Regions from separate parts of the Streptomyces sp. MCA2 genome, predicted to be linked through region 3. Evidence: riboswitches for the same ligand, from Rfam matches in the RefSeq annotation. Region 3 holds a riboswitch; each other region holds the start of a gene.

What was found. Region 3 has a riboswitch for cobalamin ahead of M8I34_RS31145 (cobalamin biosynthesis protein). Riboswitches for the same ligand answer to the same signal wherever they lie in the genome.
Region 1: another riboswitch for cobalamin. It lies ahead of M8I34_RS18270 (HoxN/HupN/NixA family nickel/cobalt transporter); the one in region 3 lies ahead of M8I34_RS31145 (cobalamin biosynthesis protein).
Region 2: another riboswitch for cobalamin. It lies ahead of M8I34_RS02445 (CoA-acylating methylmalonate-semialdehyde dehydrogenase); the one in region 3 lies ahead of M8I34_RS31145 (cobalamin biosynthesis protein).
Region 4: another riboswitch for cobalamin. It lies ahead of cobN (cobaltochelatase subunit CobN); the one in region 3 lies ahead of M8I34_RS31145 (cobalamin biosynthesis protein).

What each region holds. Positions count from the first base shown of each region.
Region 1 covers NZ_JAMJFM010000019.1:122,882-130,129, reverse strand. The annotation lists gene M8I34_RS18290 (nucleoside/nucleotide kinase family protein) at 1-305, shown strand, start outside; gene M8I34_RS18285 (hypothetical protein) at 262-687, opposite strand; gene M8I34_RS18280 (MarR family winged helix-turn-helix transcriptional regulator) at 806-1,489, shown strand; gene M8I34_RS18275 (alpha/beta fold hydrolase) at 1,486-2,334, shown strand; cobalamin riboswitch at 2,405-2,653, shown strand; gene M8I34_RS18270 (HoxN/HupN/NixA family nickel/cobalt transporter) at 2,684-3,865, shown strand; gene M8I34_RS18265 (VOC family protein) at 3,952-4,452, opposite strand; gene M8I34_RS18260 (DoxX family protein) at 4,612-5,163, opposite strand; gene M8I34_RS18255 (enoyl-CoA hydratase/isomerase family protein) at 5,354-6,148, opposite strand; gene M8I34_RS18250 (CaiB/BaiF CoA-transferase family protein) at 6,145-7,248, opposite strand, start outside.
Region 2 covers NZ_JAMJFM010000002.1:139,096-146,343, forward strand. The annotation lists gene M8I34_RS02440 (acyl-CoA dehydrogenase family protein) at 1-807, opposite strand, end outside; gene M8I34_RS02445 (CoA-acylating methylmalonate-semialdehyde dehydrogenase) at 813-2,312, opposite strand; cobalamin riboswitch at 2,524-2,710, opposite strand; gene M8I34_RS41195 (hypothetical protein) at 2,906-3,028, shown strand; gene M8I34_RS02450 (oxidoreductase) at 3,289-4,083, shown strand; gene M8I34_RS02455 (DM13 domain-containing protein) at 4,330-4,860, opposite strand; gene M8I34_RS02460 (DUF4232 domain-containing protein) at 5,423-6,175, shown strand; gene M8I34_RS02465 (DoxX family protein) at 6,680-7,042, opposite strand; gene M8I34_RS02470 (cupin domain-containing protein) at 7,219-7,248, opposite strand, start outside.
Region 3 covers NZ_JAMJFM010000048.1:6,541-13,788, reverse strand. The annotation lists gene M8I34_RS31155 (putative cobaltochelatase) at 1-432, opposite strand, end outside; gene M8I34_RS31150 (cobyric acid synthase) at 512-2,116, opposite strand; gene M8I34_RS31145 (cobalamin biosynthesis protein) at 2,127-3,194, opposite strand; cobalamin riboswitch at 3,324-3,477, opposite strand; gene M8I34_RS31140 (hypothetical protein) at 3,680-4,123, shown strand; gene M8I34_RS31135 (caspase family protein) at 4,129-6,759, shown strand; gene M8I34_RS31130 (extracellular solute-binding protein) at 6,756-7,248, shown strand, end outside.
Region 4 covers NZ_JAMJFM010000001.1:330,506-337,753, reverse strand. The annotation lists gene M8I34_RS01545 (DUF4097 family beta strand repeat-containing protein) at 1-41, shown strand, start outside; gene cobN (cobaltochelatase subunit CobN) at 121-3,723, opposite strand; cobalamin riboswitch at 3,761-3,888, opposite strand; gene cobG (precorrin-3B synthase) at 4,055-5,467, shown strand; gene M8I34_RS01530 (precorrin-8X methylmutase) at 5,654-6,286, shown strand; gene M8I34_RS01525 (precorrin-2 C(20)-methyltransferase) at 6,289-7,248, shown strand, end outside.

The DNA of each region.
Region 1 (7,248 bases), on a different contig from region 3:
TTCCCGTGGCACCCCACATTCCGCTCATCGTCACCGAGGGCAACTACCTCCTCCTGGAATCCGCCCCGTGGCCGCGGGTCCGGGCGCTGCTCGACGAGGTCTGGTACGTGGAGCTGGACACGCCGGAGCGGATCCGGCGGCTGGTCGACCGGCATGAGCGCTTCGGTCGTCCGCGCGCCGAAGCCGAGCGGTTCGTGCACGCCTCGGACGAGGCCAACGCCCGTGTCGTGGCGGCCACTCGGGACCGCGCCGACCTCGTCATCACCTTCGCACCCGAAGAGGCCCCACCTCCGCCGACCGCATAACCCCGCTCCCCCGCCGCTGTCTTCCGGCGAGCAGCCCGGCCACCGACAGCGCGCCCCACCCCGCGGACACCGCGGCCGCCTTCAGCTTGCGGTCGCGGCCCGGCAGCGTCGCGCCGAGGAGTACGGCGTCCCCGAAGTCCGCCGCCATCCGCACATACGCGGCGGTGCGCAGCGCCTGGCCCTCCGGCGCCAGCGCCATCGCCAGCCCGCTCACCGCATCCCGCCAGGCCAGCGGGCGCAGCGAGGTCCGGGTCGCCGGCTCGGTCCGCCCCTCGGCGTCGACCAGCCCCGAGGGCCGCGCCAGCAGATCGGGCGCCACCGCCACCGCCACTCCGTACACGGCCGTGGCCACCCCGACCGCACGCAACAGACCGACCTTCATGGGCCGTCCACCTTTCTCGTCCACCGTCCGAGCGGGCTCCGTCATGCCCACCGCCTCATCAACTCCTTTCCGCGGCAACCCTCTTCCCAAACGACATCGCCGATGTCATCATGACATCATGAGTGTCATTGAGGGGGATGTGCAAGGGAGCGTCGACGAGGTTGCCGAAGAGGATGTCGAAGGGGACGCCGTGAGTGTCGTCGCGAGCCATACCGAGCGTGCCGGCGGCGGGGATCCGACGCCCGCCGAAGACCTGCTGTACGGCGTCATCCGACGCCTGTGGCCACTGCACCGCACGGTCGTCCGCGCGGTGGAGCACGAGCTGGCGGGCACGGGCATGACGGCCGGCGAACACGCCCTGCTGGACGCGCTGCGCAGCGAAGGCCCGCAGACCGTGCCGCAGTTGGCGCGCGCCATGGGGCTCGACCGGCAGCCGGTGCAGCGCTGGGTGAACCACGCCGCGGAGCTGGGTCTGGTCGTGACGGCCCCGAACCCCGCACACCGCCGCTCCTCCCTGATCCGGCTCACCGCCGAAGGCACGGCGGCGATAGGCGGCATCCAGGCGTTCGAGGCGTCGGAGCTGCGCCGGCGGCTGGCCGATCTGCCCGCCGGGGACGTCCGTACCGCACTGCATGTACTGGACCGGCTCGGCGAGGAATTCCGGCATCTGGCGAACGGCCCGCGCAGTGCGCCGGAGGAAAGCGACAGTCAGGGCAGTTGCGGCAGTGACGGCAATAGCGATGACAATGGCATCACGCCCGCTTCACCGCATCAGGTACACAAAGGACGGCCCGCAAGATGACCCGAGGAATCACCGCCTGGTCCGAGATCGACAACGGCATCGTGCCGGTCGACGACGGCGAGCTGTTCTACGAGACGGCCGGCTCGGGCCCCGCGGTGGTGCTGCTCCACGGCGGCATGCTCGACCAGCACATGTGGGACGAGCAGTTCGCCTGGCTGGTGAACTCCGGCCTGCGCGCGATCCGTTACGACTTCCGCGGCCATGGACTGTCCTCCACCGTGGCCGGCGACTACGCCAACCACGACGACCTGTGCGCCCTGCTCGACGCGCTCGATGTCCCCGACGCCGTCCTCGTCGGCCTCTCCCATGGTGCGCGGGTCGCGCTCGACACCGCCATAGCCCACCCGGACCGGGTGACGGCCCTCGCGCTCGCCTCCCCCGGGATCAGCGGCCGCGCCTTCACCGACCCCTTCCTCCTGGAGCACATCAAGGCGCAGGTGGCGGCGATCGGCGCCCCCGACGGCGCGGAACGCTATGTCGAGCACTTCCTGCGGATGTGGGTGGACGGACCGCATCGCGAACCGTCCGCGGTGCACCCGGGATTCCGTGAGCGGATGCGCGCCTCGGCGGAGGCCAATGTGGAGGTGCATGCCGACGGGGCGGGCGCCGGTATGCCCCTTGAGGTCGGCGCCGCCGACCGCCTCGGCGAGATCCGGGTGCCGACGGTCGTGTTCGACGGTGACCTCGACAGCAGCGACATCTCCGCCAACGCCCATGCGATAGCGCTGACCGTCCCCGGCGCCCGAAGAGTCCGGATACCGGGCGCGGCCCACATGGTCAATCTGGAGAACACCGCGCTCTTCGACCACGAACTCCATGCCTTCCTCTCGGCCCTGGAGTACTGACGCCCCGCGACCACCGATCGCCCACCGCCCAGGGCCCGGCCCCGCGAACCTCGCACCTCCCGGGCGGCAGTTAGAGTGACCGGGCCGTGGTGTACGGGAAGACCGGTGACGGACCGTGTGGTCCCAGTCCGGAGCGGCCCTCGCCACTGTGATCGGGGAGTCTTCGCCCCTTCCACCGGCGCACGACGCGCCGGTGGCGCCACTGACCGCAGCCCGCGGCCGGGAAGGCGGGGGCGGACGCGTACACCCTCCCCCAAGCTCTCAAGGAGCAGGGTGGTACCCCCAAGCCAGGAGACCGGCCACGGCATCTCACGAACTGATCCACGAGGTGCTGGAGCGTGACCGCCGGATGGCCCTGTCCACCGATACCCGCAACACCCCTGCTTCCGCCGCTTTCCGCTGGCGCCGGCAGGACACCGTCCGCACCGCGGGCCTGATGGCCGTCATAGCCGGTCTGCACGTCGTCGCCTTCGGCGTGCTCTTCCTGCTCGTGGTCCCCCATCACTACGCCGTGGGCAGCCAGGTCTTCGGTGTCGGGCTCGGCATCACCGCCTACACCCTCGGCATGCGGCACGCCTTCGACGCCGACCACATCGCCGCGATCGACAACACCACCCGCAAGCTGATGGCCGACGGAAAGCGGCCGGTGTCGGTCGGCTTCTGGTTCGCCCTCGGGCACTCCAGTGTCGTCGTCGCGATGGCGGCCCTGGTGGCGGGCGGCGCCCAGCTCGCGGGCACGCTGCTCAACGACGAATCCCGTACGCACCAGATCCTGGGCACGATCGGCACGACGATCTCGGGTACGTTCCTCTACCTCATCGCCGCCCTGAACCTCATCGCGCTGGCCGGGATCTGGCGGGTCTTCCGCGGTATGCGCAACGGCCACTACGACGAGGCCGAGCTGGAACAGCGCCTCGACGCACGCGGCTTCATGAACCGCTTCCTGGGCCGGTTCACCCGCTCGATCACCCGTCCCGGCCAGATGTTCCCGCTCGGCTTCCTCTTCGGGCTCGGCTTCGACACCGCGACCGAGGTGACCCTGATGGTGATGGCGGGCAGCGGCGCCGCGGCCGGCCTGCCCTGGTACGCGGTGCTGTGTCTGCCGCTGCTCTTCGCCGCCGGGATGAGCCTGTTCGACACCCTCGACGGGACCTTCATGAACTTCGCCTACCAGTGGGCGTTCTCCAACCCGGTGCGCAAGGTCTACTACAACCTCACCATCACCGGCCTGTCGATCGCCGTCGCCTTCTTCATCGGCACGATCGAGCTGGTGACCGTGCTGCACGACAAGCTCGCCCTCAACGACCCGCTCACCGGCTGGATTTCCGGCCTCGACCTCGACAATGTCGGCTTCCTCATCGTCGGCCTCTTCGTGGTGGTGTGGGCCGCGGCGCTGGCGTACTGGCGACTGGCCGGCGTCGAGAAGCGCTGGGCGGCGCGAACGAAGCCGACGCCGCAGGCGGAGCCGACGGAACAGGCAGAGCAGGCGGAGCAGGCAGAGCAGGTGGAGCAGGCCGCGCCGGGCGCCTGAGGCACCTCAGCCCCAGCAGCCCCGTACGCAGCCGCCGCCCGTATCACCGCCCGTGCCCGTACCGCCGCCCGGGCGCGGCTGCCCGGTCAGGTGGCCGAACCGGCCGCCGCGCCCGTCATCAGATCCGGCCCCCAGCGCTCCAGCGCCGCCGCCAGGTCGAGGGGCAGCAGCCGGTCCGGCTGGTCCGGGCCCGGCCAGTCCTCCCGCGGGACCCGCCACATCACCTCGAACTCGATGCCGTCCGGGTCCTTGGCGTACAGCGACTTGGCGACGAGGTGATCACTCGACCCCACCAGCGCGCCCCGCTCGACGAGCCGTGCATGTGCCGCGACGAGTTCGCCGAGCGTGCCGGTCTCCCAGGCCAGGTGGTAGAGCCCGACCCGACCGGCCTCGGGCCCCGGTGCGTCCGGTCCCACCGCGAACAGCGCCAGGTCATGGTCGTTGAGCGAGCCGGGCGCGCGGAGGAACGCGGCCCGTCCCGGAATCTCGGTCCCCACCTCGAGCCCGAGGGTGTCGGTGTAGAAAGCGACCGACCGCGCCACATCGCGGACGTAGAGCACCGCGTGGTTAAGACGTCGTACGGACATGAAGCCTGCTCTCCGTTTCTGCCGCAGCGGTACGACCAGGGGCCGCTGCGCCCTCCCCACACTGCTCTACCCCGCCCGTCCCGTCCCTGCCCGGAATCCCCGGGCCGGTATCCGGAGGGTCTCCGGCCCGAGGGCCGAGGGCCGAGGTCCGGGGTCGGGTCACTTCCGGACCAGAAGCACCACGCCTGCCAGCACCCCGCCCAGCACCAGCGCGGCCACGCCGTAGCCCGCCCGATGGGCGCGCAGGCCCGGCAGGACGCGGTCGACGGCGTAGCGGCCGGGCCCGGTCAGCGCCAGCGCCGCCGCACCGGCGGTCAGCAGCAGCTCGTACTCCACGCCCTTGGGCGCGAAGAAGCCCCCGCCCCACTTCACGGCGAGGGCATTGATCATCGTGCCGACGACCGCTGCCGCGGCGAGCGGCGTGAGCAGCCCGGCCACGAGCCCCAGCCCGCCGAGCGTCTCGCTCAGCCCGGCGACGACGGCCATCGTCTTGCCCGCCGGATAGCCGCTCATCGTGAAGAACTGCGCGGTCCCGTCCAGCCCCGGACCTCCGAACCAGCCGAACAGCTTCTGGGCGCCGTGGGCGGCCATGGTCAGTCCGAGCGCGATCCGCAGCAGGAACAGCCCGGTGTCGTAGCCGTGCGGCGAGGGGGCGTGGCGCGTCGGGGTGCCGATACGGGCGGACTGGAGAGTGCCGAGGGGGGAGGTCATGGGGAGCGCTCTTTCGCATGTCGGGGACGGGTCCGCGAGGCGCCGCGGACAATTACTTGAAACTTCAAGTCACATCCCGACGATACACAGCGGCCCCATGGCGAATAACAGCGCGTAGCGCCGGCCCCGAGAACATCCCCCGCCCGCCCCACGCCCTCCCGTGAACCCCGCCTGCCCGGCCCGGCACCGGTCAGGGTGCGGCGGGCGGGACCGCCGCGGCCGCCGACCGCTGCCCGAGGAACGCGGCGATCGCCCGGTCGAAGTCGGACCGTGCCACCGCCGGCCGCGGATTGGCGGCGGCCGCCTCCCGCTGCGGCGCCAGTGCCGCGGCCACCGCCAGCTTGGCGGCCCGGATCGCCGCGGGCGGCTGCTCGGCGACGGCGGCGGCGAGGCCGGAGGTGCGGGCGGCGAGGCGCTCCTCGGGCACGCTGTCGTCCGCGAGCCCGAGGTCCACCGCGCTACGGGCATCGACCAGTCGGCCGGTGTAGAGCAGCTCCCGCGCCGCGGCAGGTCCGGCCAGCGCGACCATGCGTGCCGCGAAGGCCGGACTGGCGAGGATGCCGAGCCGGGCGATCGGCATCCCGATGCGTGCACTGTCCGCCATGAACCGCAGGTCGCAGGCGAGAGCGAGCTGACAGCCCGCCCCGGCGGCGACACCGCGGATCTCGGCGATCACCGGAACGGGACAGTCCTCGATCGCGGTGAACGCCGCTTCCATGTGGGCGAAGGACTCCTCGACGTATCCGGAATCCGCATCCACCCAATCGGTCATGTTCGAGCCGGCGCAGAACGTGTCGCCGTGCCCACGGATCACCAGCACCCGCAGCGACGAGTCTGCTCCCAACTCCCCTACCTGGCGGGCCAGTTGCGCCCAGGCCTGGCCGGGAAGGGCGTTGCGCCGGCTGCCGTCACCGATGCGGATCTCCGCGACGCCGCCGGACCAGGACGTGGCGATGGCGGGTTCGGGAGCGGGCCGGGAGGTCACTTCGCGGCCTTCCGCTCGCGGAGAGCGGCCAACTGCCGTGGGCCGACGCCGAGGCCGGTCAGGACCTGCGCGGTGTGCTCCCCGTGCCGGGGCGGCGGGGTGCGCACGGCCGCCGGACTGCCGGACAGCTTGATGGGAGAGGCGACGGTGCGCAGGGTGCCGGCGTCGGCGTGCTCGATCTCGGCGACCATCTCGCGCGCGAGGACCTGCGGGTGCCGCAGGGCCTGGTCGACGGTGTTGATCGGGCCGACCGGCACCTCCGCCTCGGTGAGCAGCTCGGCCCACTCCTGGGCACCGCGTGCGCTCAGCGCCCGTTCGATGAGCGGGAGCAGTTCCTCACGATGGCGGACCCGGTCGGGGTTGGTCGCGAACCGTGGATCGTCGGCCAGCGCGGCGAGTCCGATCGCGGTGGCGAAGCGGCGCCACAGGCCGTCGTTCCCTGCGGCGACCATGAGGTGACCGTCGGCCGTGGGGAACGCCTGGTAGGGCACGATCGTCGGATGCGCCGAGCCGTAGCGCTGCGGCACGTTGCCGGAGGCGAAGTACCCGGCGGCGACATAGCTCAGCCAGGCCACCTGCCCGTCCAGCAGCGAGACATCGACCCACTCGCCGCTGCCGGTGTGCTCGCGGTTGCGCAGGGCCGCGAGGACCCCGATGGCGGCCCACATCCCGGCGGCGAGATCGGCCGGGGACACCCCGAACCGCACGGGCGGGCCCGCGGGTTCCCCGGTCACGCTCATGACGCCGCTGACCGCCTGCGCGATCGCGTCGTAGCCCGGCTCGCTCCGGTACGGCCCGGTCTGCCCGTAACCGCTGATGGACGCGTACACGACGGCGGGATTGCGGACGCGGACGTCCTCGTAGCCCAGGCCGAGGCGGGCCGCGGTGCCGGGCCGGAAGTTCTCCACGATCACATCGGCGCTGTCGGCCAGCTCCTGTATCAGGCGCAGGCAGTCGGGGTCCTTGAGGTCGACGGCAATGCCCCGCTTGTTGCGGTTGACGCTGTGGAAGTACGCCGCGTCCTCGCCCTGGAAGGGGGGACCCCAGGCGCGGGTGTCGTCGCCGGAGACGGTGTCCTCGACCTTGATCACATCGGCGCC
Region 2 (7,248 bases), on a different contig from region 3:
GAACGCCTCCCGGTCGGCGAGGTAGGACAGGCTGCGGTTCAATGCGTTCTGCGCGCCGCCCAAGGAGCAGGCGGCGATGCCGAGGCGGCCGCCGTTGAGGCCCGACATGGCGATGCGGAAGCCCTCCCCCTCGGCCCCGAGCAGGCGGTCGGCCGGGATGCGTACGTCGTCGAGGATCACCTGCCGGGTGGGCTGCGCGTTCCAGCCCATCTTCTGTTCATTGGGCCCGAAGGACAGTCCAGGGTCGTCCCGTTCGACGACGAACGCGGAGATCCCGTCATGCCCTCCCCCGCCGGTGCGCGCCATCACGACATAGACCTGCGCCGCGCCTGCTCCGGAGATGAACTGCTTGACTCCGTTCAGGACGTAGTGGTCGCCGTCGCGTTCGGCGCGGGTGCGCAGTGCCGCGGCGTCCGATCCGGCGCCCGGTTCGGTCAGGCAGTAGCTGCCCAGCGCCTCCATGGAGCACAGATCCGGCAGCCGGCGGACGCGTTGCCCCTCGTCGCCGTACCGGTCGATCATCCAGGCGACCATGTTGTGGATGGAGAGGTAACCGGCGATGGACGGGCAGCCGGTCGCCAGGACCTCGAAGATGAGTGCCCCGTCGCTGCGGGTGAGGCCGGAGCCGCCGGATGCCTCGCGCACGTAGACACCGCCGAGGCCGAGGCCGGCGGCCTTGCGCAGGACATCGACGGGGAAGTGCTTGTCGCGGTCCCAGGCGACGGCGTGCGGCGTGAGGTGTTCCTCGGTGAAGTCGAGGGTGACCTCGGCCAGGGCGAGCTGGTCCTTGGTGAGAGTACTGTTCATCGGGCTCATCCCATCGTCGGGATGGTGAAGCTCGCGCCCTCCTTGACCCCGGAGGGCCAGCGCGAGGTGACGGTCTTGGTGCGGGTGTAGAAGCGGATCGCGTCCGGTCCGTGCTGGTTCAGGTCGCCGAAGCCGGACCGCTTCCAGCCGCCGAAGGTGTGGTAGGCGACAGGGACCGGAATCGGTACGTTGACGCCGACCATGCCGGTGTTGACGCGGCGGGTGAAGTCACGGGCCGTGTCCCCGTCCCGCGTGAAGATCGCCACCCCGTTGCCGTACGGATGCTCGCTGGGCAGCCGCAGTGCCTCCTCGTAGTCGGCGGCGCGCACCACACAGAGGACCGGGCCGAAGATCTCCTCCCGGTAGATCCGCATCGCGGGGGCGACCCGGTCGAAGAGCGAGGCACCCGCGAAGAACCCGTTCTCATACCCGGGGAGTGTGAAGTCGCGCCCGTCTACGACGAGTTCGGCTCCTTCGGTGACGCCGATGTCGACGTAGCGGCGTACCCGGTCGAGGGCGTCCCGGCTCACCAGCGGACCGAAATCGGCGTCCGGGTCATCGGAGGCACCGATCCGCAGCATGGCGATACGATCCTTGAGGCGGGCGACCAGGCGATCGGCGGTGTCCTCCCCCACGGGAACGGCAACGGAGATCGCCATGCAGCGTTCGCCGGCCGATCCGTACCCGGCGCCGATCAGGGCGTCGACGGTCTGGTCGAGATCGGCGTCCGGCATCACGATCATGTGGTTCTTGGCGCCCCCGAAGCACTGGGCGCGCTTGCCGTGCGCGGCGGCGGTGGCGTAGATGTCGGCGGCGATCGGGGTGGAGCCCACAAAGCCGACGGCTTGCACGCGGGGATCCGCAAGGAGCGTGTCGACCGCCTCCTTACCGCCGTTGACCACATTCAGCACACCGGGCGGCAGACCGGCCTCCAGGAAGAGTTCCGCGAGCCGCAGCGGTACGGACGGATCGCGCTCCGACGGCTTGAGGATGAAGGCGTTGCCGCAGGCGATGGCCGGCGCCGCCTTCCACAGCGGGATCATCGCGGGGAAGTTGAACGGGGTGATGCCGGCCGTGACACCGAGCGGACGGCGCAGCGAATGGACGTCTATACCGCCGCCCGCGTTGTCGGTGAATTCCCCCTTGAGCAGATGGGGGATCCCGGCGGCGAACTCGACGACCTCCAGGCCGCGCTGAAGGTCACCGTGCGCGTCGGCGACGGTCTTGCCGTGCTCGGCGGAGAGCAGCCGGGCCAGCGACTCCCGCTCCCCGTCGACGAGTTGGAGGAACTTCAGCAGGACCCGGGCGCGGCGTTGCGGATTCCACTCGCCCCACTCCTGCTGTGCCGACTCGGCGTCGGCGATTGCCCGCTCGGTGTCGGCCCGCCCGGCCAGCGGGACACGGGCCTGGACCAGGCCGGTGTTGGGGTCGTACACGTCGGAGAAGAGCCCCGACGTTCCCGGTGCATGCTTGCCGCCGATGAAATGTGTCAGTTCACGGACCATGAGAGCCTGCTCTCGTCAGGTGCGATCCGGGGATGGCACGGCAGGCCGCAGACCACACCCGGTGGGGTGCGCGTACGGGCAGGCCGTGGGACGCGAAGGCCGAAGAGCCGTCGCGGAACTAGGGGTTGGCGTGCGCCACCGCTTGCTCCGCCGGATCACCTGGGTCGTGGGTACGGACCGGTGCCATGCGTGTCTGCTCCATCCTCGTGGACAACACGGAACACCCCGCGGCCGGTATCCTGACTCCCGGATCAGCGCGCGCCCTCCGGCCTTCCCGACGGACTTCTCCGTCAGTGGCCTGTCCTGCTCGAAGAGCACACTTCCCGGTCACAGTGGCGGGACCGCGCCGGATTCACGCCGGCTTCCCTGCACCGCGGGCCTTGCCCACGAACATATAGTTGGACGTCCTAGTAAGTCCACCCCGCCCCGCCGCACCAGGGGACCCAGGCCGTTTCTTTCGGGTCGTCGTGCGGTCCAGATGTGGATGGTTGCGAGGTGGGGTGCTGCTTGGTGGAGGGTGGCGGTCTTGTCGAAGGCCGGCAGGCGGCCTCCGGCACGGCCCCGTCGTCTGCGGTTCGCGAACCGGTCTCCCGGTGGAGGCCCAGGGCACGACTACCTTCGGCACCAACCACCTCGACGGCGCACGCACCTCGGAACGCCTGATCGCCGATGAACTGGCCCACCAGTGGTTCGGCAACAGCCGACCCGGGCATTAGCTGATGTTCGACGACCGGCTCTACGAGAACACCCCCAGCCGGTGCTGCGTCAGGAGGTGTCCGGCGACCCCGCCGTCACGACCCGACCGCCGACGGAACCGTGAGGTCCCAAGGCCCCCGAAGGGTGCTGGTGGGCGGGAATCCTCAGCGCAGGCCGCGTGGCGACGGGGCTGCTCCGAAACGAGAGCGGACACTCACCCAGTACGACCGATTCAGACGCATTTATTCATGCTGGAAGCGTGACGCAGGAGGAGATCCCGGTGGAGCTGAACCTGACGGACAAGGTCGCCGTTGTCACTGGAGGCAGCAAGGGCATCGGGCTGGCCGTCACCGAGGCACTCGGCCGTGAGGGCGCGCGCGTGGTGGTCGGCAGCCGTACGGAAACCACTGAGCTGGCAGCCCTGCGCGAGCGATACGACGTCACCTTCCACTCCGTGGATCTGGCCGACGCCAACGGTGCCGACACGCTGGCCCAGGAGGCAGCAGACCGACATGGCCGGATCGACGTGCTGGTCAACAACGTCGGCGCCACCAACCCACGCTCCAGCTTCCTCGACGTCGATGACGCAGCGTGGACGCACGCCCTCAACATGACATTCCTGAGCGCGGTGCGCGCCAGCCGTGCGTCGTTGCCACACTTGCTGGCCCACGGCGAGGGCGCGATCGTCAACATCAGCTCGGTCAACGCCCGCCTGCCGTTCCCCATGGTGGTGGACTATTCAGCGGCCAAGGCCGCCCTGAGCAACCTCACCAAAGCTCTGTCGGAGGAGTTCGCTCCCCGTGGCGTCCGCGTCAACGCCGTCGCTCCCGGCCCCGTACGCACCCCGTTCTGGACTGCCCCCGGCGCCTTCGCCGACACCGTCGCGGCCAGTGCGGGCGGCACGGCACAGGAGGCCCTGGACCAGGTCGTACCCCAGCAGATGGGCATCTCCACCGGACGCATCACCGAACCCCAGGAGGTGGCCGACCTCGTTGCCTTCCTGGCCTCCCCGCGTGCCGGCAACATCACCGGCGCCGAATTCGTCATCGACGGAGGCCAGATCAAGACCACCTGACAGGGGCTCGGGCGAAGGACGGTGGGCAGGTCCGTTGCCGCCGAGGAAGCCAAGACGGGCGCGATCGCCCACGCCACCGACCGAAGCGGCCGTTCGCCGACCGGGACTACAACTACGACACGTATCGCAGTCTGCTGTGGGAGCGGGTATCAAGCCGCCAATGGCTGCCACCGGCCGCCACCGAGGTGGCTTCGCAGACGTTGTGGCAGAGCCGCTACGCGTGTGCATATCCAGATGTTCAACGGGTCAGCCGGACACCGGGGCGAGATCGGCGGCGCCGAAGGAGACCGAGAACCGCTCGCACCAGATCACGACGCTGCGGAGCTTCGACAGGTCCGTGCCGGCCGGGACGGTGTAGTTCTGGCTTCCGAGGTTCCCCTTGAGCTTCCCCAGCGCGACTGCCCCGTCATCGAGCCCGGCCTTGGCCGCATCGGCGGCCCGGGCCGAAAGATAGACGCGTACATCCGGCCCCTCGGAGGTCTTGAGGTCCTCCAGCCGCAGCACTTGGCCGCCATCCGCCAGCCGGACCGTACGGGCGGTGCCACTGGTGTCGTGCTCGTGGGTGACGAAGCGGCCTTCGGCGAGGTCCTTCGGTCTCGTGCTCTTCATCGACGGTTCCCCGCCCTTCACTTCGGGGGCGGATGCCGTGGGCAACGCCTCGTTCACCGTGGTGTCGGTGAACGCCTTCCAAGGCTGGAAGAGATAAAGCCCGATTCCGGCGACGACCACCAGCACGAGAAGGAGGGGCACGACGGTACGGCGGGACACTCGGGACACCAGGGCCTCCTGAAGGGGACAGGGGGCCGACCGCTATCGGCGGGCCCCTCATGCGTACAGCAAACCCGCAGCCACCCCGTCGGGGCGTGGGGAAGGGCGCCTCGTAAGACACCGGTAACCAGTCAGGCCCGCAGTCCCGGCCGGGCTGCGGAGGGAGCGGCCCATGGTCAGGCCCTAGGTTCCGCATGGTTGTCCTCGCCCCGCCCCGCCCCCGCTCTGGGAGGCCTTGGAGGTGTCCGAGGGGTCGCGTAACTGCTGAGTGTCCTGACCGTTCCGGTCGCTGTGGGGCGGGACGCCTGTGGCTATGGCTATGACCTTGGCTGTCGGGCCTGTCGGGCGCTTGTAGGGCCTGTCGGATGCCCCTGCTTCCGCAAGCGGCTGGGCGTTTTCTTCCCAACTAGGCGGCTACGCCTGCCTCTTCGGGTTCTCCTTGACGTCCTTCCCCTCATCACGCCCCTGTTAGCCGGACGTTAGTGGAGCAGCAGCCTCGCAACAGTGGCCCAGACCAAAGTGGGTGACGTACCGAAGAGCCAACGACACCGACTGCCCCGGGGGACACCACATGAGCGCCACCACCACCGCCCGTACCGCTCGTCGCCGCACGCTGCGCATTGCCGCCGCGGCCCTGACCGCAGCCGCCGGCCTCACCCTGACCGCCTGCTCCGGCTCGGACGCCGCCGGCGCCAAGCCCGCGGGCCGCACGGACACGGGCGTGGCCGCCGCAGAGTCCGGCGGCGCGGGCTCCTCCGCCGGGGCCCAGGGCTCCGATGGCCAGGCGGGCCCCGGTGCCGAGGTCGACGCCAAAGTCGACGCGAAGGTCGAGGCCAAGGCGGGCGCTGCGGGCAAGCAGCCGGGCGGCGCGCAGGCGGCTACCGGTGGTGGGTCGGGCTCGGGCGTCCAGCGCTGCCACACCTCCGGCCTCAAGGCGTCGTTCGCCACAGGCGGCGATGCAACCCCGGACGCGGACGGTGCGACGACCACCAGCATCGTGCTGACCAACAAGGGCAGCAGCACCTGCAAGATCGGCGGATTCCCGGGCGTGGACCTCAAGTCCGAGAACGGCAGTCAGAGTTGGTCGCTGCGCCGTTCGTCGGCCAAGCACAGCTCGATCACCCTGGAGCCCGGGGACAGTACCGACTTCACGATCAACCTCGCCATGGCCAGGAAGGACGAGGCGCACCCCTGGATGCCCGCCTCCGCGGTCGTCACCCCGCCGAACGAGACCACCGCGCTGACCCTGAAGTGGCCCTGGGGTCCGCTCGTCGACCAGACCGGCGCCACCCACCCGGCCACCTTCGTCAACCCCATCGGCTGACCACCTGGGCACTGCCCTGGACATGAGCCAAGAAGATCTCTGAGCGGGACCAAGCGGGACCAGCTCAGTCCCCGTCGGTGCCCGAAGTACCCCTCGAAGGCGGCGTGCGAAGCGGAGCAACTCCCGCAGGCCCAGGCGAACGGCTACCACGAGGTGTGCTGCGACGACAGCGACCCCATCATGGCCATCTACAGCCGCTGACTGCTCTCCACCCGGCGAGGACTCGTCCCGCCCAGCGCCTGCGCCTGCGCCTGCGCCTGCGCCTGCGCCAAGAAAGTCCGCTGCCCCGGTGTGACGCACCAGGGCAGCGGACTTTCCGCTTCACGGGCCCCCGCCCCAGACGCCGGATCGCCGCCCCCCATTGCGGTGGCCGCCGGTCAACGACGCCGGCAGCGGCATCCGCGGCCGTTGGTCAGGGCACGGCGCTTCCCAGGCCATTCGGCATGCAAGGGAGCGACTGACAATCAACTGACAGCGCATCTGCCGGTCGAGAGTTCTGCTCGGTCACAGCCAGCTGGTGGCCGGCCAGATGGTCACAGCGGCAGTGGCGATGAGCCCGACGTTGAGCATGACCTGGCGGTCTTCGCCGGTCAGGTGCACGGTGATCGCACCGATCTGTAGGAGCACGAACCCGATGGCCGCGGCCAGAGCCAGCCAAGGCGCGATGCCGGTCGCCGGCGGCAGTAGCAGTCCGACGGCGCCCAGAACTTCGAGCGTTCCCAGCGCCCTGACGGCGGGTAGCGGTATGCGGTCCACCCAAGCCATCATCGGGCGGAGCCGATCGCGGCTGCGGATCACCTTGACCACGCCCGCGTAGAAGTAGAAGGAGGCGAGCAGTCCGGCAACGATCCAGTAGACGATGGTCATGATTTCCCTTCATGGTCACCGTTTGTGGGTGACAGTGACCCGCCGGCTCCGGGAGAAGTGCCCGAAAACGGCATGTGAGCGTGTGTGAGCGACCCGGACGCCGAGAGGCGGGAGCGCGGCCTTGGCTGTTCCCGGTCCGGTGGCGGGCAGCCGGGCGGTGTCGGCTCGTCGGGGCTTCAGGCGAAGTCGGTAGCGGGCTCGGTGGC
Region 3 (7,248 bases):
CTCGTCGACGTACAGGATGCCGCGGTGCGCATCCGCCAGCAGGCCCGGCTCGAAGGCCTTCACGCCCTCCGACAGCGCCCGCTCGATGTCCAGCGCGCCGACCAGCCGGTCCTCGGAGGCGCCGACGGGCAGTTCGACCATCCGCGTCGGGCGGTCCTCGACGGCACCCGTCTCGTGCGGCCCGTCGGGGCAGCCGGGGTCGGGCGCGTCGGGGGCACAGGCGAAGCGGCAGCCGCCGACCACGTCCACATGCGGCATCAGCGCCGACAGCGCCCGCACGGCGGTGCTCTTGGCGGTGCCCTTCTCGCCGCGGACCAGTACACCGCCCACCGCGGGGCTGACCGCGTTCAGCAGCAGCGCCAGCCGCAGATCGTCCATCCCGACCACCGCGGTGAACGGGTACTGCGGAGTCGTGTTGTGAGCGGTTGTCATGCTGTGTCGTCCTCCTGGTCGTCGGCCGGCTGCTCTGCTGCGTCTTCTGCGTCCGTCGCGGTCCTCCGTTGCGTACCCGTCATGGCGCTCCCGGAGGCACGAACGGCAGCCCCTCCGGAACCCCTTCCTCGATCAGCCGGAGCAGCGCGGCGGTGTCCGCGTGCTCCTCGATCAGATCGCCCAGCCGGTCCAGCTGCTCCTCGCGCAGGGTGGCGAAGCTGGTGTCGGGGGCGGGCACGAACGCCCGGCCCGCGTCCGCCGCGACCCGCCGCAGGAAGGCCCGCCGGAAGCTGTCGCTCTCCAGCGAGCCGTGCCAGTGCGTGCCCCATACGGAGCCGGCCCGGCAGCCGTCCAGGCCGCGTCCCCGGCCGTCGGAGATGAACTCCTCGTCCCCGCCGGTCACTTCGGCGACCCCGTGGTGGATCTCGTAGCCCGCCACCGGCTCGCCCAGCGCCTCGCCGACCGGCCGCGCCAGGGTCTTCTCCGCCGCGAACCGCACCCGTACGGGCAGCAGCCCCAGCCCGTCGACCGTGCCGGCCTTTGACTCGATGTCGTCCTCGATGCGCTCGCCCAGCATCTGGTACCCGCCGCAGATGCCCAGCACCGGGCGGCCCTCGGCGGCCCGCCGGGCGACCGCGTCCGCCAGCCCGCGCTCACGCAGCCACTCCAGCGCCCGGACCGTGCCCCGGGTCCCCGGCAGCACCACCAGGTCCGCGTCGGCCAGTTCCTCGGCCCGGTCCACGAACCGCACCACCACGCCCGGTTCCGCGGCCAGCGCGTCCACGTCCGTGAAGTTCGACATCAGCGGTACGGCGGCGACCGCCACCCGCAGCACCTCCGCGCCGTGCGGCGGCGTCACCACGCTCTCACGCACCGCGCCCCGCAGCGACACCCTCAGGCCGTCCTCCTCGTCGATGCCGAGACCGTGGGAGAAGGGCAGCACCCCCAGCGTCTGCCGTCCGGTGAGGCCGCGCAGCATCTCCAGTCCCGGCTCCAGCAGCGTCACATCGCCCCGGAACTTGTTGACCAGATACCCGGCGACCAGCGCCTGGTCCTCCTTGGACAGCAGCGCGGTGGTGCCGAAGAAGGAGGCGAACACCCCGCCACGGTCGATGTCACCGACCACCATCACCGGAATACGGGCGGCCCGCGCCAGGCCCATGTTCACGATGTCGGTACGCCGCAGATTGATCTCGGCGGGGCTGCCGGCGCCCTCGCAGATCACCGCGTCGTACGTCCGCCGCAGCTCCTGGAGGCAGTCGGTGACCGTGCCGAGCAACTCCTCCCGGCGCCCGGCATACAGCGCCTTCCCGGCGGACGACCCCCCGGCCTCCCCGAAGTACCCCCGCGCGCTGAGCTCACCCACCGGCTTCCCCAGCAGCACCACCTGGCTGCTGCGGTCGCTGCCGGGCTTGAGCAGTACGGGATTCATCAGCGCGGTCGGCTCCACCCGCGCCGCGGCGGCCTGCATCGCCTGGGCCCGTCCGATCTCCGCGCCCTCGCGCGTGACGAACGAGTTCAGCGACATGTTCTGCGCCTTGAACGGCGCTACCCGGACGCCCTGCCGGGCCAGCCAGCGGCAGATGCCCGCCGTCACCACGCTCTTGCCGGCGTCGGACGTCGTACCGGCCACCAACAGGCCACCGCCGACGGCCCCTCCGGATGCCTTGAACCGCCCGTTCACCGGGTCCTCCTCATGCGCCGGGACCCCGGCTGTCGTGAACCGTACGCGCCACCGCACCCGCGGCCCTGCGCGTCACTGCACCTGCGGACGGGCGGGCCGTACGCAGCAGGGCCCGCCGCACGGCGCCGAACGCCGGCCGCGCGGCCACCGTCGTCACCAGCGCCAGCGCGCTCACCCGGCGCGAGAGCCGCACCGCCCGTTCGATGTCGGCCACCGCGACCGGCGGCGCCCCCTCGTTGAGCACCGGACGGTGTTCCACCCGCCCGCCGTACGCCAGCGTGCCGCCCAGCCGTACGCCCAGCGCGCCCGCGAACGACGCCTCCACCGGGCCCGCGTTGGGGCTCGGGTGCGCGCCGCCGTCCGCCCGCCAGGCCCGCAGCGCACCGCGCCGGTCGGGGCCCGCGAGCACGGTCAGTGCGGCGGTCAGCCGGGAGCCGGGCCAGCCGGCGAGATCGTCGAGCCGGGCCGAGGCCCAGCCGAAGCGGAGGTGGCGCGGCGACTTGTGCCCCACCATCGCGTCCAGGGTGTTCACCGCCCGGAACGCCACCAGGCCGGGCACCCCGCCCAGCGCGCCCCAGACGAGGGCGCCCACCACCGCGTCGGAGGTGTTCTCGGCGACCGACTCCACCACCGCGCGGGCCATCTGCGGCCCGTCCAGCGCCTGCGGATCGCGCCCGCACAGATGCGGCAGCCGCTCCCGTGCCACGTCCAGATCACCCGCCGTCAGCGCCCCGCCGACGGCCCGCGCCTCCCGGCCGAGCGAGGTGCCGCCCAGCACGGCCCAGACCGTCGCCGCGGTCAGTGCGACCCGGGCGCCGTTGCGGAGGGGGGACGGGGAAACGGCAGCGCCCTGCACGGCACGCTGGAGCAGCGCGGCGCCGGCGGCGGCACCGCCCGCACACACCACGGCATGCGCCGCCCCGTATCCGCGGTGATCGCGCCACAGCCGGCGCTCGACGGCGCCCGCGGCCCGGCCGAAGGCGGCCACCGGATGGCCGCGCCGGGGGTCCGCCGCGATCAGGTCGGCGAGAAAGCCGAGGGCCGCGCCACACACATATCCCGCGTGTTCGCCGCGCATCGGATCAGACGTCCGTCATGCCTCGAAGGGCCCCTGCGGCAGCGGGCAGTGGAGATCTGGCAGGGCGGCCGGGCATGGCGGTATGTCCTCACTCAGGGTCCGCGCCCTGGCTCGACGTGACGGCGACAAGAGTCTCCTGGCTCCCCGGATCGGCGAGTCCTCCGGCCTTCCAGTCCCGGTGTACGTCATCGGACGTACGCGAGGCGGACCGTGGCCTTCGTTGGAGGAACGCTCCCCGGTGACAGTGGCGGGACCGCGCCGGATTCTCACCGGACTTCCTCATCTGTCGCCGAATGGCTCCGGCAGTCCACCACGCCCCGCGAATGCCCGTCAACTCACCCTTGACCTGCGACGCTGTCCTGTGGCACGGGCTGTGGCGCACGCCACAGCGTGGCAGCCACGTCACAGACGGTTGCCCCCGCCCCTGATCTCACGTCACTATCTGGTGCACGGCGGCGACGGGGCCGCCGGAAGGGGGCCGGGGGATGCCGCAGAGCGCTGACCGCCACGAGATCCGTATCAGGATCACGGGCACGAACAATCCTGACCAGGACATCGAGGACCTCAAGGCGTGGCTGGAGCGCGAACCGTGGCTGGACCGGAGCCGCCACGACTGGCTGCTGCGCCCGCGGCCGCAGGACGAGAGCGACGACGGCCCCGGTGACATGGCCGTCGGCGTCGACGACCTGATCCTGGTCATCGTCGGCGCCGTCGCCGCCGAGATGACCAAAAGTCTCACCATCGCCCTTCAGGAGTGGCTGCGACGGCGCCGGGAGGAACGCGACACCGGCGAGCGGCCCACCGTCGCGGTCGGGAGCGGCGACGGGGACCTGCGCGCGCTCGGCGACGCGGGCCCGGGCGCCGTGGCCCCCGAACACCCCGATCCCGGCAGCCCGGCAGACGGGAGCGGCCGCACCGCCGGGGACTGAGCCGGATGTCCGAATACGACGCACGGGGCAAGGTCAACCGGGCGCTGCTGATCTGTGTCGACGACTACCGCACGCTGCGCCCGCTCCCCGCGGTGAAGGACAACGCCCGGGAACTGGAGCGGGCCCTGCTCGCCCCCGGCACCGATCTGTTCACCAAGGGCGAGGTCGTCACCTGCCGGCCTCAGGAGCCCTGGGAGGTGGAACAGGCGCTGGACACCGTCGTCCAGGAGGCGCGCGGGCTGCTGCTGGTGTACTTCTCCGGCCACGGCCGGGTGGGCCGCGACGGCGGCAATCTGCAACTGATGGTCGGCGCCTCGGAACGGCGTCACAAGACCGTCTCCTGGCAGGACACCGTGCTGTCCTATCTGGACAACGCGCGGGCCGACCGGATCGTGATCGTCCTGGAGTGCTGTTACGCCGGCAACGCGAGCGAGGCCTTCCACTCCTGCCGCAACCCCACCTCGCTGCTGATGGCCGCGCAGCCCAACCGCCGTATCTTCAGCGGCGAGGAGCCCACCGGGGGCAGCGTCTTCACCCGCGCCCTGGTGCAGACCCTGGAACGGGGCATCCCCGGCAAGCGGTTCGTCACCTTCGAGGACCTCGTCCGGGCACTGCGCGAGCAACTGGCCGGTGAACGGACGCCGATGGGCGATGTCTGGGAGCCGCGCTCGGCGAAGCAGAACACCGTCGACGACGTCATCCTGTCCTTCGCCACTCCCGAGGACCGCCCGCCGACCCCGCTGCGGATCCGCTTACGCCGCTGGCTGAAGTCGTACTTCCGGCACTGGCCCAGACTCCTGCTGATCCTGGCGATCATCTTCGTCCCGGCCACCACGGGCGTCGTGCTGCTCCAGCTCGCGGACGGCGCGGCGCCCTGCCCGCCCGCCCTCGAACTGCGGCTGCTCACCGCCCCCGAGGCCGAACCCGCGCTGCGCCAGGCGGCCTTCGACTACGAGATGTCCCAGGCCAACACCCGGCCCCTCAGCGGCGAGGGCGACCTCCCCGACGGCTGCCGGCGCGCCCAGATCACCGTGTACTCCGCCGCCAAGGACCAGGTCGACCAGGGCTTCGCGGCCGCCGACCGCTGGCAGGGCGAGGCACACGGCACCGGCAAGGAGCGGCCGGGCGACCAGGGCATCGACCCCCTCCACCGGCCGGGACCGCAGCCCGACATCTGGATCCCGGAATCCACCGCCGACTACTACGAGGCCCGCCGCGGCATGCCCGCCACGGGCTCCCCCGCGACCCTGCACTACGCCGCCCCGGTCGCCTACACCCCCCTGGTCGTCGGCATCCCGGCGCGCCGGCGGCTGGACGACGTCGAACCGGCCGGCGCCTCCTGGCAGGAGCTGCTCGCCGGAACCGACAGCACCCACCACGACCTCAAGCTCCTGCGGCCGAGCCCCGTGCTGTCCGGCACCGGTCTGCTGCACACCCTCGGCCTCTACCTCGCCCACGACGGCTCGGGCACCGCAACGGGCGCGCCCGACCTCACCCTCGCCCGGCACGCCGAGGAGCGGCTCGCCGCCCCGGGCAGCCAGTACGCGGGCAGCACCGAACTGCTGTGTTCGCTGCGGCCCGACACCGACGCCGCCGGTTCCGTCGACCGGACCAGGTCCGCGCCCCTGGTGTCGGAGAAGTCCCTCGCCGACTACAACCTGGGCCGCGCCACCGGCAGTTGCCCGGCCCTGGACGCCCCGCTCCCGCTGCGCGCCCGCTACGTCGCCTACTACCCCGCGAACGTCCCCGCGCTCGACCACCCCCTGGTCCGCGTCGACTGGCAGGGCGCCACGGACGCCACCCCGCGGCAGGCCGCCGTGGCGGGCTTCGCGCAGTGGCTTCGCGCCCGGGACGGCGGCCAGCGCACCCTGACCGCGCAGGGCTACCGCGGAGTGCGGGACAGCGGCCCGCGGCAGGGTTCACCGCTGCTCGACAGCCGCGCGGACGTCAGCCCCCTCGCCGCCACGGTCCCCTTCACCGCGGCCCCGGAACAGGTCTCCCGGGTCCTGGACGGCTACGACAAGGCGCAGCGGTCCAGCCAGCTGCTGATCCTCATGGACGCCTCCACCTCCATGGCGGACGGCGGCAAGCTCCCGATCGCGCTGAGCGCTGCCGGACGCGCCGTGGAACTGGTCGGCGCCCGGCACACCTACGGCCTGTGGACCTTCCCGGACCGCGCCCATCCCGAGGACCGTGACGCGGTACGCGAGCTGGTCCCGCTCGGCAGCGCCGACCCCGCCCCGGGCAAGGCCGCGCTGGAGCGGATCGCGGGCAGCCCGCACGGCGAACTGGTCGACCACGGCGCCGCGATGGAGGAGGCGCTGACCCGCGCCGTGCGGAAGATGAAGACGTCCTCGGCCACCAACAAGGCCATCGTGCTCATCCTCGATCAGGACGACGGCGCGGGCGCCGGGCGCGCGGCGGGCGTGGAACGCACCCTCAGCGCACTCGTCAAGGAGGGGCCCCGCGTGCCCATCCTGGCACTGGCGATGGGCAGATCGGGCTGTGACACCTTCGCCCTCCAGCAACTGGCCGACGCCTCCCACGGCCAGTGCGTGCCCGGCGGTCCGCAGGCCGTCGACACCCTGGCCGGGCGGATCGCCTCCATCGGCACGGCCACGAAGGGGGACCGATGACCACCCCGCGCACCAGGGCGGCCGCCACGCTGGTCGCTCTGGCACTGCTGCCGGCGGCCGGCGGCTGTACGGGGGAGGAGCGGACCCTCCCGGAGCAGGGCGCGATCGTCCTTGCCACCGGCAGCGACCTCAGCAGCTCCGGCATCCGTCAGGATCTGATCCACGCCTGGGAGAAGGAGCACGGCCGCGAGGTACGGATCGTCCGGCTCCCGGACACCGCCGACGGCCAGCGCAGCCAGCTGCTGGCGGCGGGCCAGTCCGGCAACGGCGGCTATGACGTGCTGAACCTCGATGTCGCCTGGACCGCGGAGTTCGCCGAGGCGGGCGTCATCCGTCCCTGGGCCACCCAGCTGGACGGCGACTTCCTCGACAGCGTGGCCAAGACGGTGGAGTACGACGGCAAGGTGTGGGGAGTGCCCTTCAACACCGACGCCGGACTGCTCTACTACCGCAAGGACCTCCTCAAGGAGTACGGCCGTCCCGTCCCGT
Region 4 (7,248 bases), on a different contig from region 3:
TGACCACCAGCAACGGGGACATCACCGCAAAGCCCGTGTGATGCCGCGGCATCACACGGGCCCGGGAGAGCGCTGACCAGGACGGCATCCCGCCCCGGCCGGGGCGGCGCGGCCCCTGCGTCAGTCCTCCCCCTCCAGCTCCCCTTCGGTCTCCAGGAACGCCTGGCGCAGCGCCGCCAGCGTCTCCGCGTCCGGCTTCTCCCACATGCCGCGGGACTCGGCCTCCAGGAGGCGCTCGGCGATGCCGTGCAGCGCCCAGGGGTTGGCCTGCTGGAGGAAGTCGCGGTTCTCGGGGTCGAGCACGTAGGTCTGGGCGAGCTTGTCGTACATCCAGTCGGCGACCACGCCCGTGGTGGCGTCGTAGCCGAACAAGTAGTCCACGGTCGCGGCGAGTTCGAAGGCGCCCTTGTAGCCGTGGCGGCGCATCGCCTCGATCCAGCGGGGGTTGACCACCCGGGCGCGGAAGACCCGGGAGGTCTCCTCGACGAGGGTGCGGGTGCGGACCGTCTCGGGACGGGTGGAGTCGCCGATGTACGCCTCGGGGGCCTTGCCCTTGAGCGCCTTGACCGTGGCGACCATGCCACCGTGGTACTGGAAGTAGTCGTCGGAGTCCGCGATGTCGTGCTCGCGGGTGTCGGTGTTCTTGGCGGCGACCGCGATGCGCTTGTAGGCGGTCTCCATCTCGTCCCGGGCCGGGCGGCCCTCCAGACCGCGGCCGTAGGCGTAGCCGCCCCAGACGGTGTAGACCTCGGCGAGGTCGGCGTCGGTGCGCCAGTCGCGGGAGTCGATCAGCTGGAGCAGACCCGCGCCGTACGTCCCCGGGCGAGAGCCGAAGATGCGGGTGGTGGCGCGCCGCTCGTCGCCGTGCTCGGCCAGGTCGGCCTGGGAGTGGGCGCGCACGAAGTTGGACTCCGCGGGCTCGTCCAGGCCGGCGACCAGCCGTACGGCGTCGTCGAGCAGGCCGATGACGTGCGGGAACGCGTCCCGGAAGAAGCCCGAGATGCGCAGCGTGACGTCGACACGGGGGCGGCCGAGCTCGGCGAGCGGGATCGGCTCCAGTCCGTTGACCCGGCGCGAGGCGTCGTCCCATACGGGGCGGACGCCCAGCAGGGCGAGGGCCTCTGCCACGTCGTCGCCGCTGGTCCGCATCGCGCTCGTGCCCCACAGGGACAGCCCGACCGACTGCGGCCAGTCGCCGTTGTCGGAGCGGTAGCGCTCCAGGAGCGAGTCGGCGAGGGCCTGACCGGTCTCCCAGGCCAGACGGGAGGGAACGGCCTTGGGGTCGACGGAGTAGAAGTTACGGCCCGTCGGCAGAACGTTGACCAGGCCACGGAGCGGGGATCCCGAGGGGCCCGCCGGGACGAAGCCGCCGTTCAGCGCGTGCACGGCGTGGTCGATCTCGTCGGTGGTGGCGGCGAGGCGCGGGACGACCTGGCGGGCGGCGAAGTCGAGGATGTCGGCGACCGCGGACGAGTGCCCCTCGGCGACAGCGGACACCGCCGCCGGGTCCCAGTCCGCGTCCTCCATCGCCTGGACCAGGCCGCGGGCGGTGGCCTCGGCCTCGTCGGCCGTCGTACGGGTCGCGGCGGACTCGTCGAGACCGAGTGCCTCGCGCAGACCGGGCAGGGCGGACGTACCGCCCCAGATCTGGCGGGCGCGGAGGATGGACAGGACGAGGTTGACGCGGGCCTCACCGGCCGGGGCGCCGCCCAGGACATGCAGACCGTCGCGGATCTGGGCGTCCTTGACCTCGCACAGCCAGCCGTCGACGTGCAGCAGGAAGTCGTCGAAGCCGTCGTCGTCCGGGCGGGCCTCCAGGCCCAGGTCGTGGTCGAGCTTGGCGGCCTGGATCAGCGTCCAGATCTGGGCGCGGATCGCGGGCAGCTTGGCCGGGTCCATGGCGGAGATCGCCGCATACTCGTCGAGCAGCTGCTCCAGGCGCGCGATGTCGCCGTAGGACTCGGCGCGGGCCATCGGCGGCACGAGGTGGTCGACGAGGGTGGCGTGCACCCGGCGCTTGGCCTGGGTGCCCTCGCCGGGGTCGTTGACCAGGAAGGGGTAGACGAGCGGGAGGTCACCGAGGGCGGCGTCCGGGCCGCAGGCCGCGGACAGGCCCGCGTTCTTGCCGGGCAGCCACTCCAGGTTGCCGTGCTTGCCCAGGTGGACCATGGCGTCCGCGCCAAAACCGCCGTCGTCCGCGGAGGCCGCGATCCAGCGGTACGCCGCCAAGTAGTGGTGCGAGGGCGGCAGATCGGGGTCGTGGTAGATCGCGATCGGGTTCTCGCCGAAGCCGCGCGGCGGCTGGATGAGGATGAGGAGATTGCCGCGGCGCAGGGCGGCCAGCACGATGTCGCCGTCGGGGTTGCTGCTGCGGTCGACGAACATCTCGCCGGGCGGCGGCCCCCAGTGCTCCTCGACGGAGTCCCGGAGCTCCTGCGGGAGCGTGGCGTACCAGCGCTTGTAGTCGGCGGCCGGGATACGGACGGGGTTACGGGCGAGCTGCTCCTCGGTGAGCCACTCCTGGTCGTGGCCGCCGGCCTCGATGAGGGCGTAGATCAGCTCGTCACCGTCGCCGGACACCAGGCCGGGAACCTCTTCGGTGCCGAAGTCGTAGCCGTCGGCCTGAAGGCGGCGCAGCAGGGCGACGGCACTGGCCGGGGTGTCCAGGCCGACCGCGTTGCCGATCCGGGAGTGCTTGGTCGGGTACGCGGACAGCACCAGCGCGAGGCGCTTCTCGGCGGCCGGGATGTGCCGCAGCCGGGCGTGCCGGACGGCGATGCCGGCGACCCGGGCGGCGCGCTCGGGGTCGGCGACGTACATCGGCAGACCGTCCTCGTCGACCTCCTTGAAGGAGAACGGGACGGTGATCAGCCGGCCGTCGAACTCGGGGACCGCGATCTGCGAGGCGGCGTCCAGCGGCGACAGCCCCTCGTCGTTCTCCTCCCAGGCGCTGCGCGGCCCGGTCAGGCACAGGGCCTGGAGGATCGGTACGTCGAGGGCGGCCAGCGCGCCCGCGTCCCAGGACTCGTCGTCGCCGCCGGCGGAGGCCTCGGCGGGCTTGGTGCCGCCCGCGGCGAGAACCGTGGTGACCAGGGCGTCGGCGGCCCGCAGCTCCTCGATCAGCTCCGGCTCGGGGGCGCGGAGGGAGGCGACGAACAGGGGCCGGGCGCGGCCGCCCGCCGCCTCGATCTGCTCGCACAGGGTCCGTACGAAGCCGGTGTTGCCGCTCATGTGGTGGGCGCGGTAGTAGAGCACGGCGACCAGCGGGCCGGTCTCGTTGCGGGCTTCCCACTCCAGCGGGCCCCAGGACGGCGCCGGGGCCGGCGGGTCGAAGCCGTGGCCGGTCAGCAGCACCGTGTCGGAGAGGAAGCGGGCGAGCTGGTCGAGGTTGGCGGGCCCGCCGTGCGCGAGGTAGGCGTGCGCCTCGGCCGCGATGCCGACCGGGACCGTCGACTGCTCCATGAGCTGGGCGTCGGGGGCCTGTTCACCGGTGAGCACGACGACCGGCCGGTGCTGGTCCTCGGCGAGCAGCACCTCCAGGCCCTCCTCCCAGGCACGGATGCCGCCGAGGAGGCGTACGACGACGAGGTCACAGCCCTCCAGCAGCGCGGGCAGTTCGGCGACATCGAGCCGGGCGGGGTTGGCGAGCCGGTACGGCACGGGACCCGTGGCCGCGCGGGCGCTGAGCAGGTCGGTGTCGGAGGTCGACAGCAGCAGAAGCATGCGAGCGCAGGCCTTCCTCGGGGTGTCCGCGCCCCGGGTGGTCGTAAGGACGGCGGGAGTTCCTGGCTCGCCCGGCGGTTTCCGGGTTCACAGTGGCGGGACCGCGCCGGATTCTCACCGGGCTTCCTCCCTAGGGCCGTAGGACCCTGCGCCGTCGCTGGCGTCGGTGGGCCAGCCGACCCACCGACCTGCATAGTAAGGGCTGTGGACGGCCGAGGTAAGCGGGCCTCCGGGCAGGCCGGACCGGTGCGGGGGCGCGCACGCCGCGGGCCGGGCGCCTGGCCGGATCCGGCCCGGATCGGCGCCCGCCCCCGTGGGTATGCTCGCGGCCATGCCGCCCTCCCCCTCGACACGGCCCCAGGCCGCCGCACCGCCGCTGCGCGACCGCGGTGACGCCTGCCCGGGAGCGCTGCGGCTGCACCGGGCCGCCGACGGCCATCTCGCCCGAATCCGGCTGCCCGCCGGAGATCTGACGGTTCGTCAGGCTGCTGCCCTGGCCGATGCCGCGGACCTGCTCGGCGACGGCCATCTCTCCCTCACCTCCCGCGGCAACGTCGAGCTCCGCGGCCTCGCGGAGGGCTGCGGCGGCCGGCTCGCCGCGCTGCTGCGCGACGCCGGCCTGCTGCCCTCCGAACGCCATGAACGCATCCGCAACATCCTCGCTTCCCCGCTGGCCGGACTGGACCGCCACACCCCTTCTGACGTGCGACGGTGGGCCCGTGAGCTGGACGCGCTGCTCTGTGCGAGCGAGTCCGCGACCGCCCTCTCGGGCCGTTTCCTGTTCGTGCTGGACGACGGGCGGGGCGATGTGGCGGCGCTCGGCGGAGATGTGAGCTTGCTCGCAGAAGCAGAAGCAGACGCAGAACCGGGAGCGGCCGGGGACCGGTCCGGCCCGGCGGGCGGCGCCCTGCTGCGGGTCGGCGACGATCCGGCGGCGCTGCGGATCGCAGGACCGGACGCTCCGCGTGCCGCGCTCGCCGCCGCCGAGGCCTTCCTGACCGCCGCCGCGGCGAGCGGCAGCGGCGCCTGGCGGGTCCGCGAACTCCCCGACGGACACGGCCTGACGGCCCGGGACGTGGCGGCGGCACTGCGGTCGGCGGGCATCCGGGCCGCTTTTGTGCCCGAGGCTCCCGCACCCGGCACCCGCACCTCCCCGCCGTACGCGGACTCCGCCGCCCCCGGCATCGTCGAGGGCCCCGACGACGACCGCGCGCTCTCGGTCCTGGCGCCGCTGGGCCGGCTGTCGGTGACCCAATGGCGGCTGCTGACCGCGATCGCCGCCGGCGACGGCTCGGGGGCGCTGCGCCTCACCCCGTGGCGCGGCGTCGTCCTGCCCGGACTGCCGGCCGCCGCGGCACCCCGCCGGCTGGCGGAGCTGACCACCGCCGGACTGATCACCGACCCGGCCTCTCCCTGGCACCGGCTCGGCGCCTGTACGGGCCGCCCCGGCTGCGCCAAGTCCCTCACCGACGTACGCGCCGACGCGACGGCCGCGCTCGCCGCCGGCGCGGCCGTCCCGGACGGACTGCCCACCGGCCCCGCCCCCGAGGGCCTCCCCGTGTACTGGTCCGGCTGCGCACGCCGCTGCGGTCACCCGCACGGCACCTGGATCGACGTACTGGCCACGGCGGAGGGCTACCGGGTAGCACTGGTGGGACCGGACACCGCACCGGACACCGCACCGACCGCCGCACGCACCGCGGCACCCCCGCCCACGGCTCCGGCCCCGGCCCCGGCCCCATGAACCACAGCAACCCCAAAGCCCCATGCCCTGGCCCATGAACCACCCGAGCCACCCGAGCCACCCGAGCCACCCGAGCTATGCGAACCACCCGAGCCATGCGAACCACCTGAATTACCCGATCCAGCCGATCCACCCGATTCATGTGAACCACCGAGCCCTCCCGCACCCGACACCCCCGAGGCCAGAGTGACCGCGTTCGACTACGAGAAGGACGGTGCGGCGATCTACCGCCAGTCCTTCGCCACCATCCGCGCCGAGGCGGATCTCGCCGGGCTGCCCGCCGACGTCAGCCAGGTAGCGGTCCGGATGATCCACGCCTGCGGCATGGTCGACCTGGTACGCGATCTGGCCTTCACCCCCGACGTGGTGGCAGCCGCCCGCAAGGCGCTGCACGCCGGTGCGCCGATCCTCTGCGACGCCAACATGGTCGCCAGCGGCGTCACCCGTAAGCGGCTGCCGGCGAACAACGACGTGCTGTGCACGCTCGCCGACCCCTCCGTCGCCGACCTGGCCGCCCGGATGGGGACGACCCGCAGCGCCGCGGCCCTGGAGCTGTGGCGGGACCGTATGGAAGGCGCCGTGGTCGCGTTCGGCAACGCCCCCACCGCCCTCTTCCGGTTCCTCGAAATGATCGAGGAGGGCGCGCCCCGCCCGGCCGTCGTGATCGGCATACCCGTCGGCTTCATCGGCGCCGCGGAGTCCAAGGACGCGCTGATCGCCCACCCGTCGAAGCTGGACCACATCGTGGTGCGCGGCCGTCGTGGCGGCAGCGCCATGGCCGCGGCCGCGATCAACGCCATGGCAAGCGAGGAAGAGTAAGCGTGAGCGAGCAGCAGGCAACCGGTGACGGCAGCGTCGCGAACACGGCCGGCCCTGGCCGCCTCTACGGGGTCGGCCTCGGCCCCGGCGACCCGTCCCTCATGACGGTCCGGGCCGTCCAGGTGATCGACCGGGCCGATGTCATCGCCTACCACAGCGCCCGCCACGGACGCTCGATCGCGCGCTCCATCGCCGCCGAGCACCTGCGCGCCGACCACATCGAGGAGGCGCTGGTCTACCCGGTCACCACCGAGTCGACCGACCACCCCGGCGGCTACCGGGGCGCCCTGGACGAGTTCTACGAGTCCGCGGCGGCCCGCCTCGCCGCCCACCTCGACGCCGGCCGCACCGTCGCCGTCATCTCCGAGGGCGACCCGCTCTTCTACGGCTCCTACCAGCACATGCACAAGCGGCTGGCCCACCGCTACCCGACCGAGGTCATCCCCGGCGTCACCTCCATCAGCGCCGCCGCGGCCCGCCTGGGCAAGCCGCTCGCCGAGGCCGACGAGGTCCTGACGATCCTCCCCGGCACGCTCCCGGAGGAAGAACTCACCGCCCGTCTGGCCTCGACCGACACCGCCGTCGTCATGAAGCTCGGCCGCACCTTCCCCACCGTCCGCCGCGCCATGGAACGCTCCGGCCGCCTGCCGGAGGCCCACTACGTCGAACGTGCCACCATGCCCGGCGAACGCACGCAGATGCTGACGGACATCGACGCCGAGACGGTCCCGTACTTCTCCGTCACCGTCGTCCCCAGCCGCATCGCCGACCTGCCACCCGCGACGATCACCTCGCCCGTCAGCGGAGAGGCCGCCACCCCGCCCGACGACACCGACGAGCTGCTCGCCGCACCGGACGGGACGGGCAAGCCGGCCGCATCGCCCGACGGCCGCGGTGAATTGGTGGTCGATGAAGCGGTGGCCGGTGAAGCGGTGGCCGGTCAGGTGGTGGTCGTCGGCACC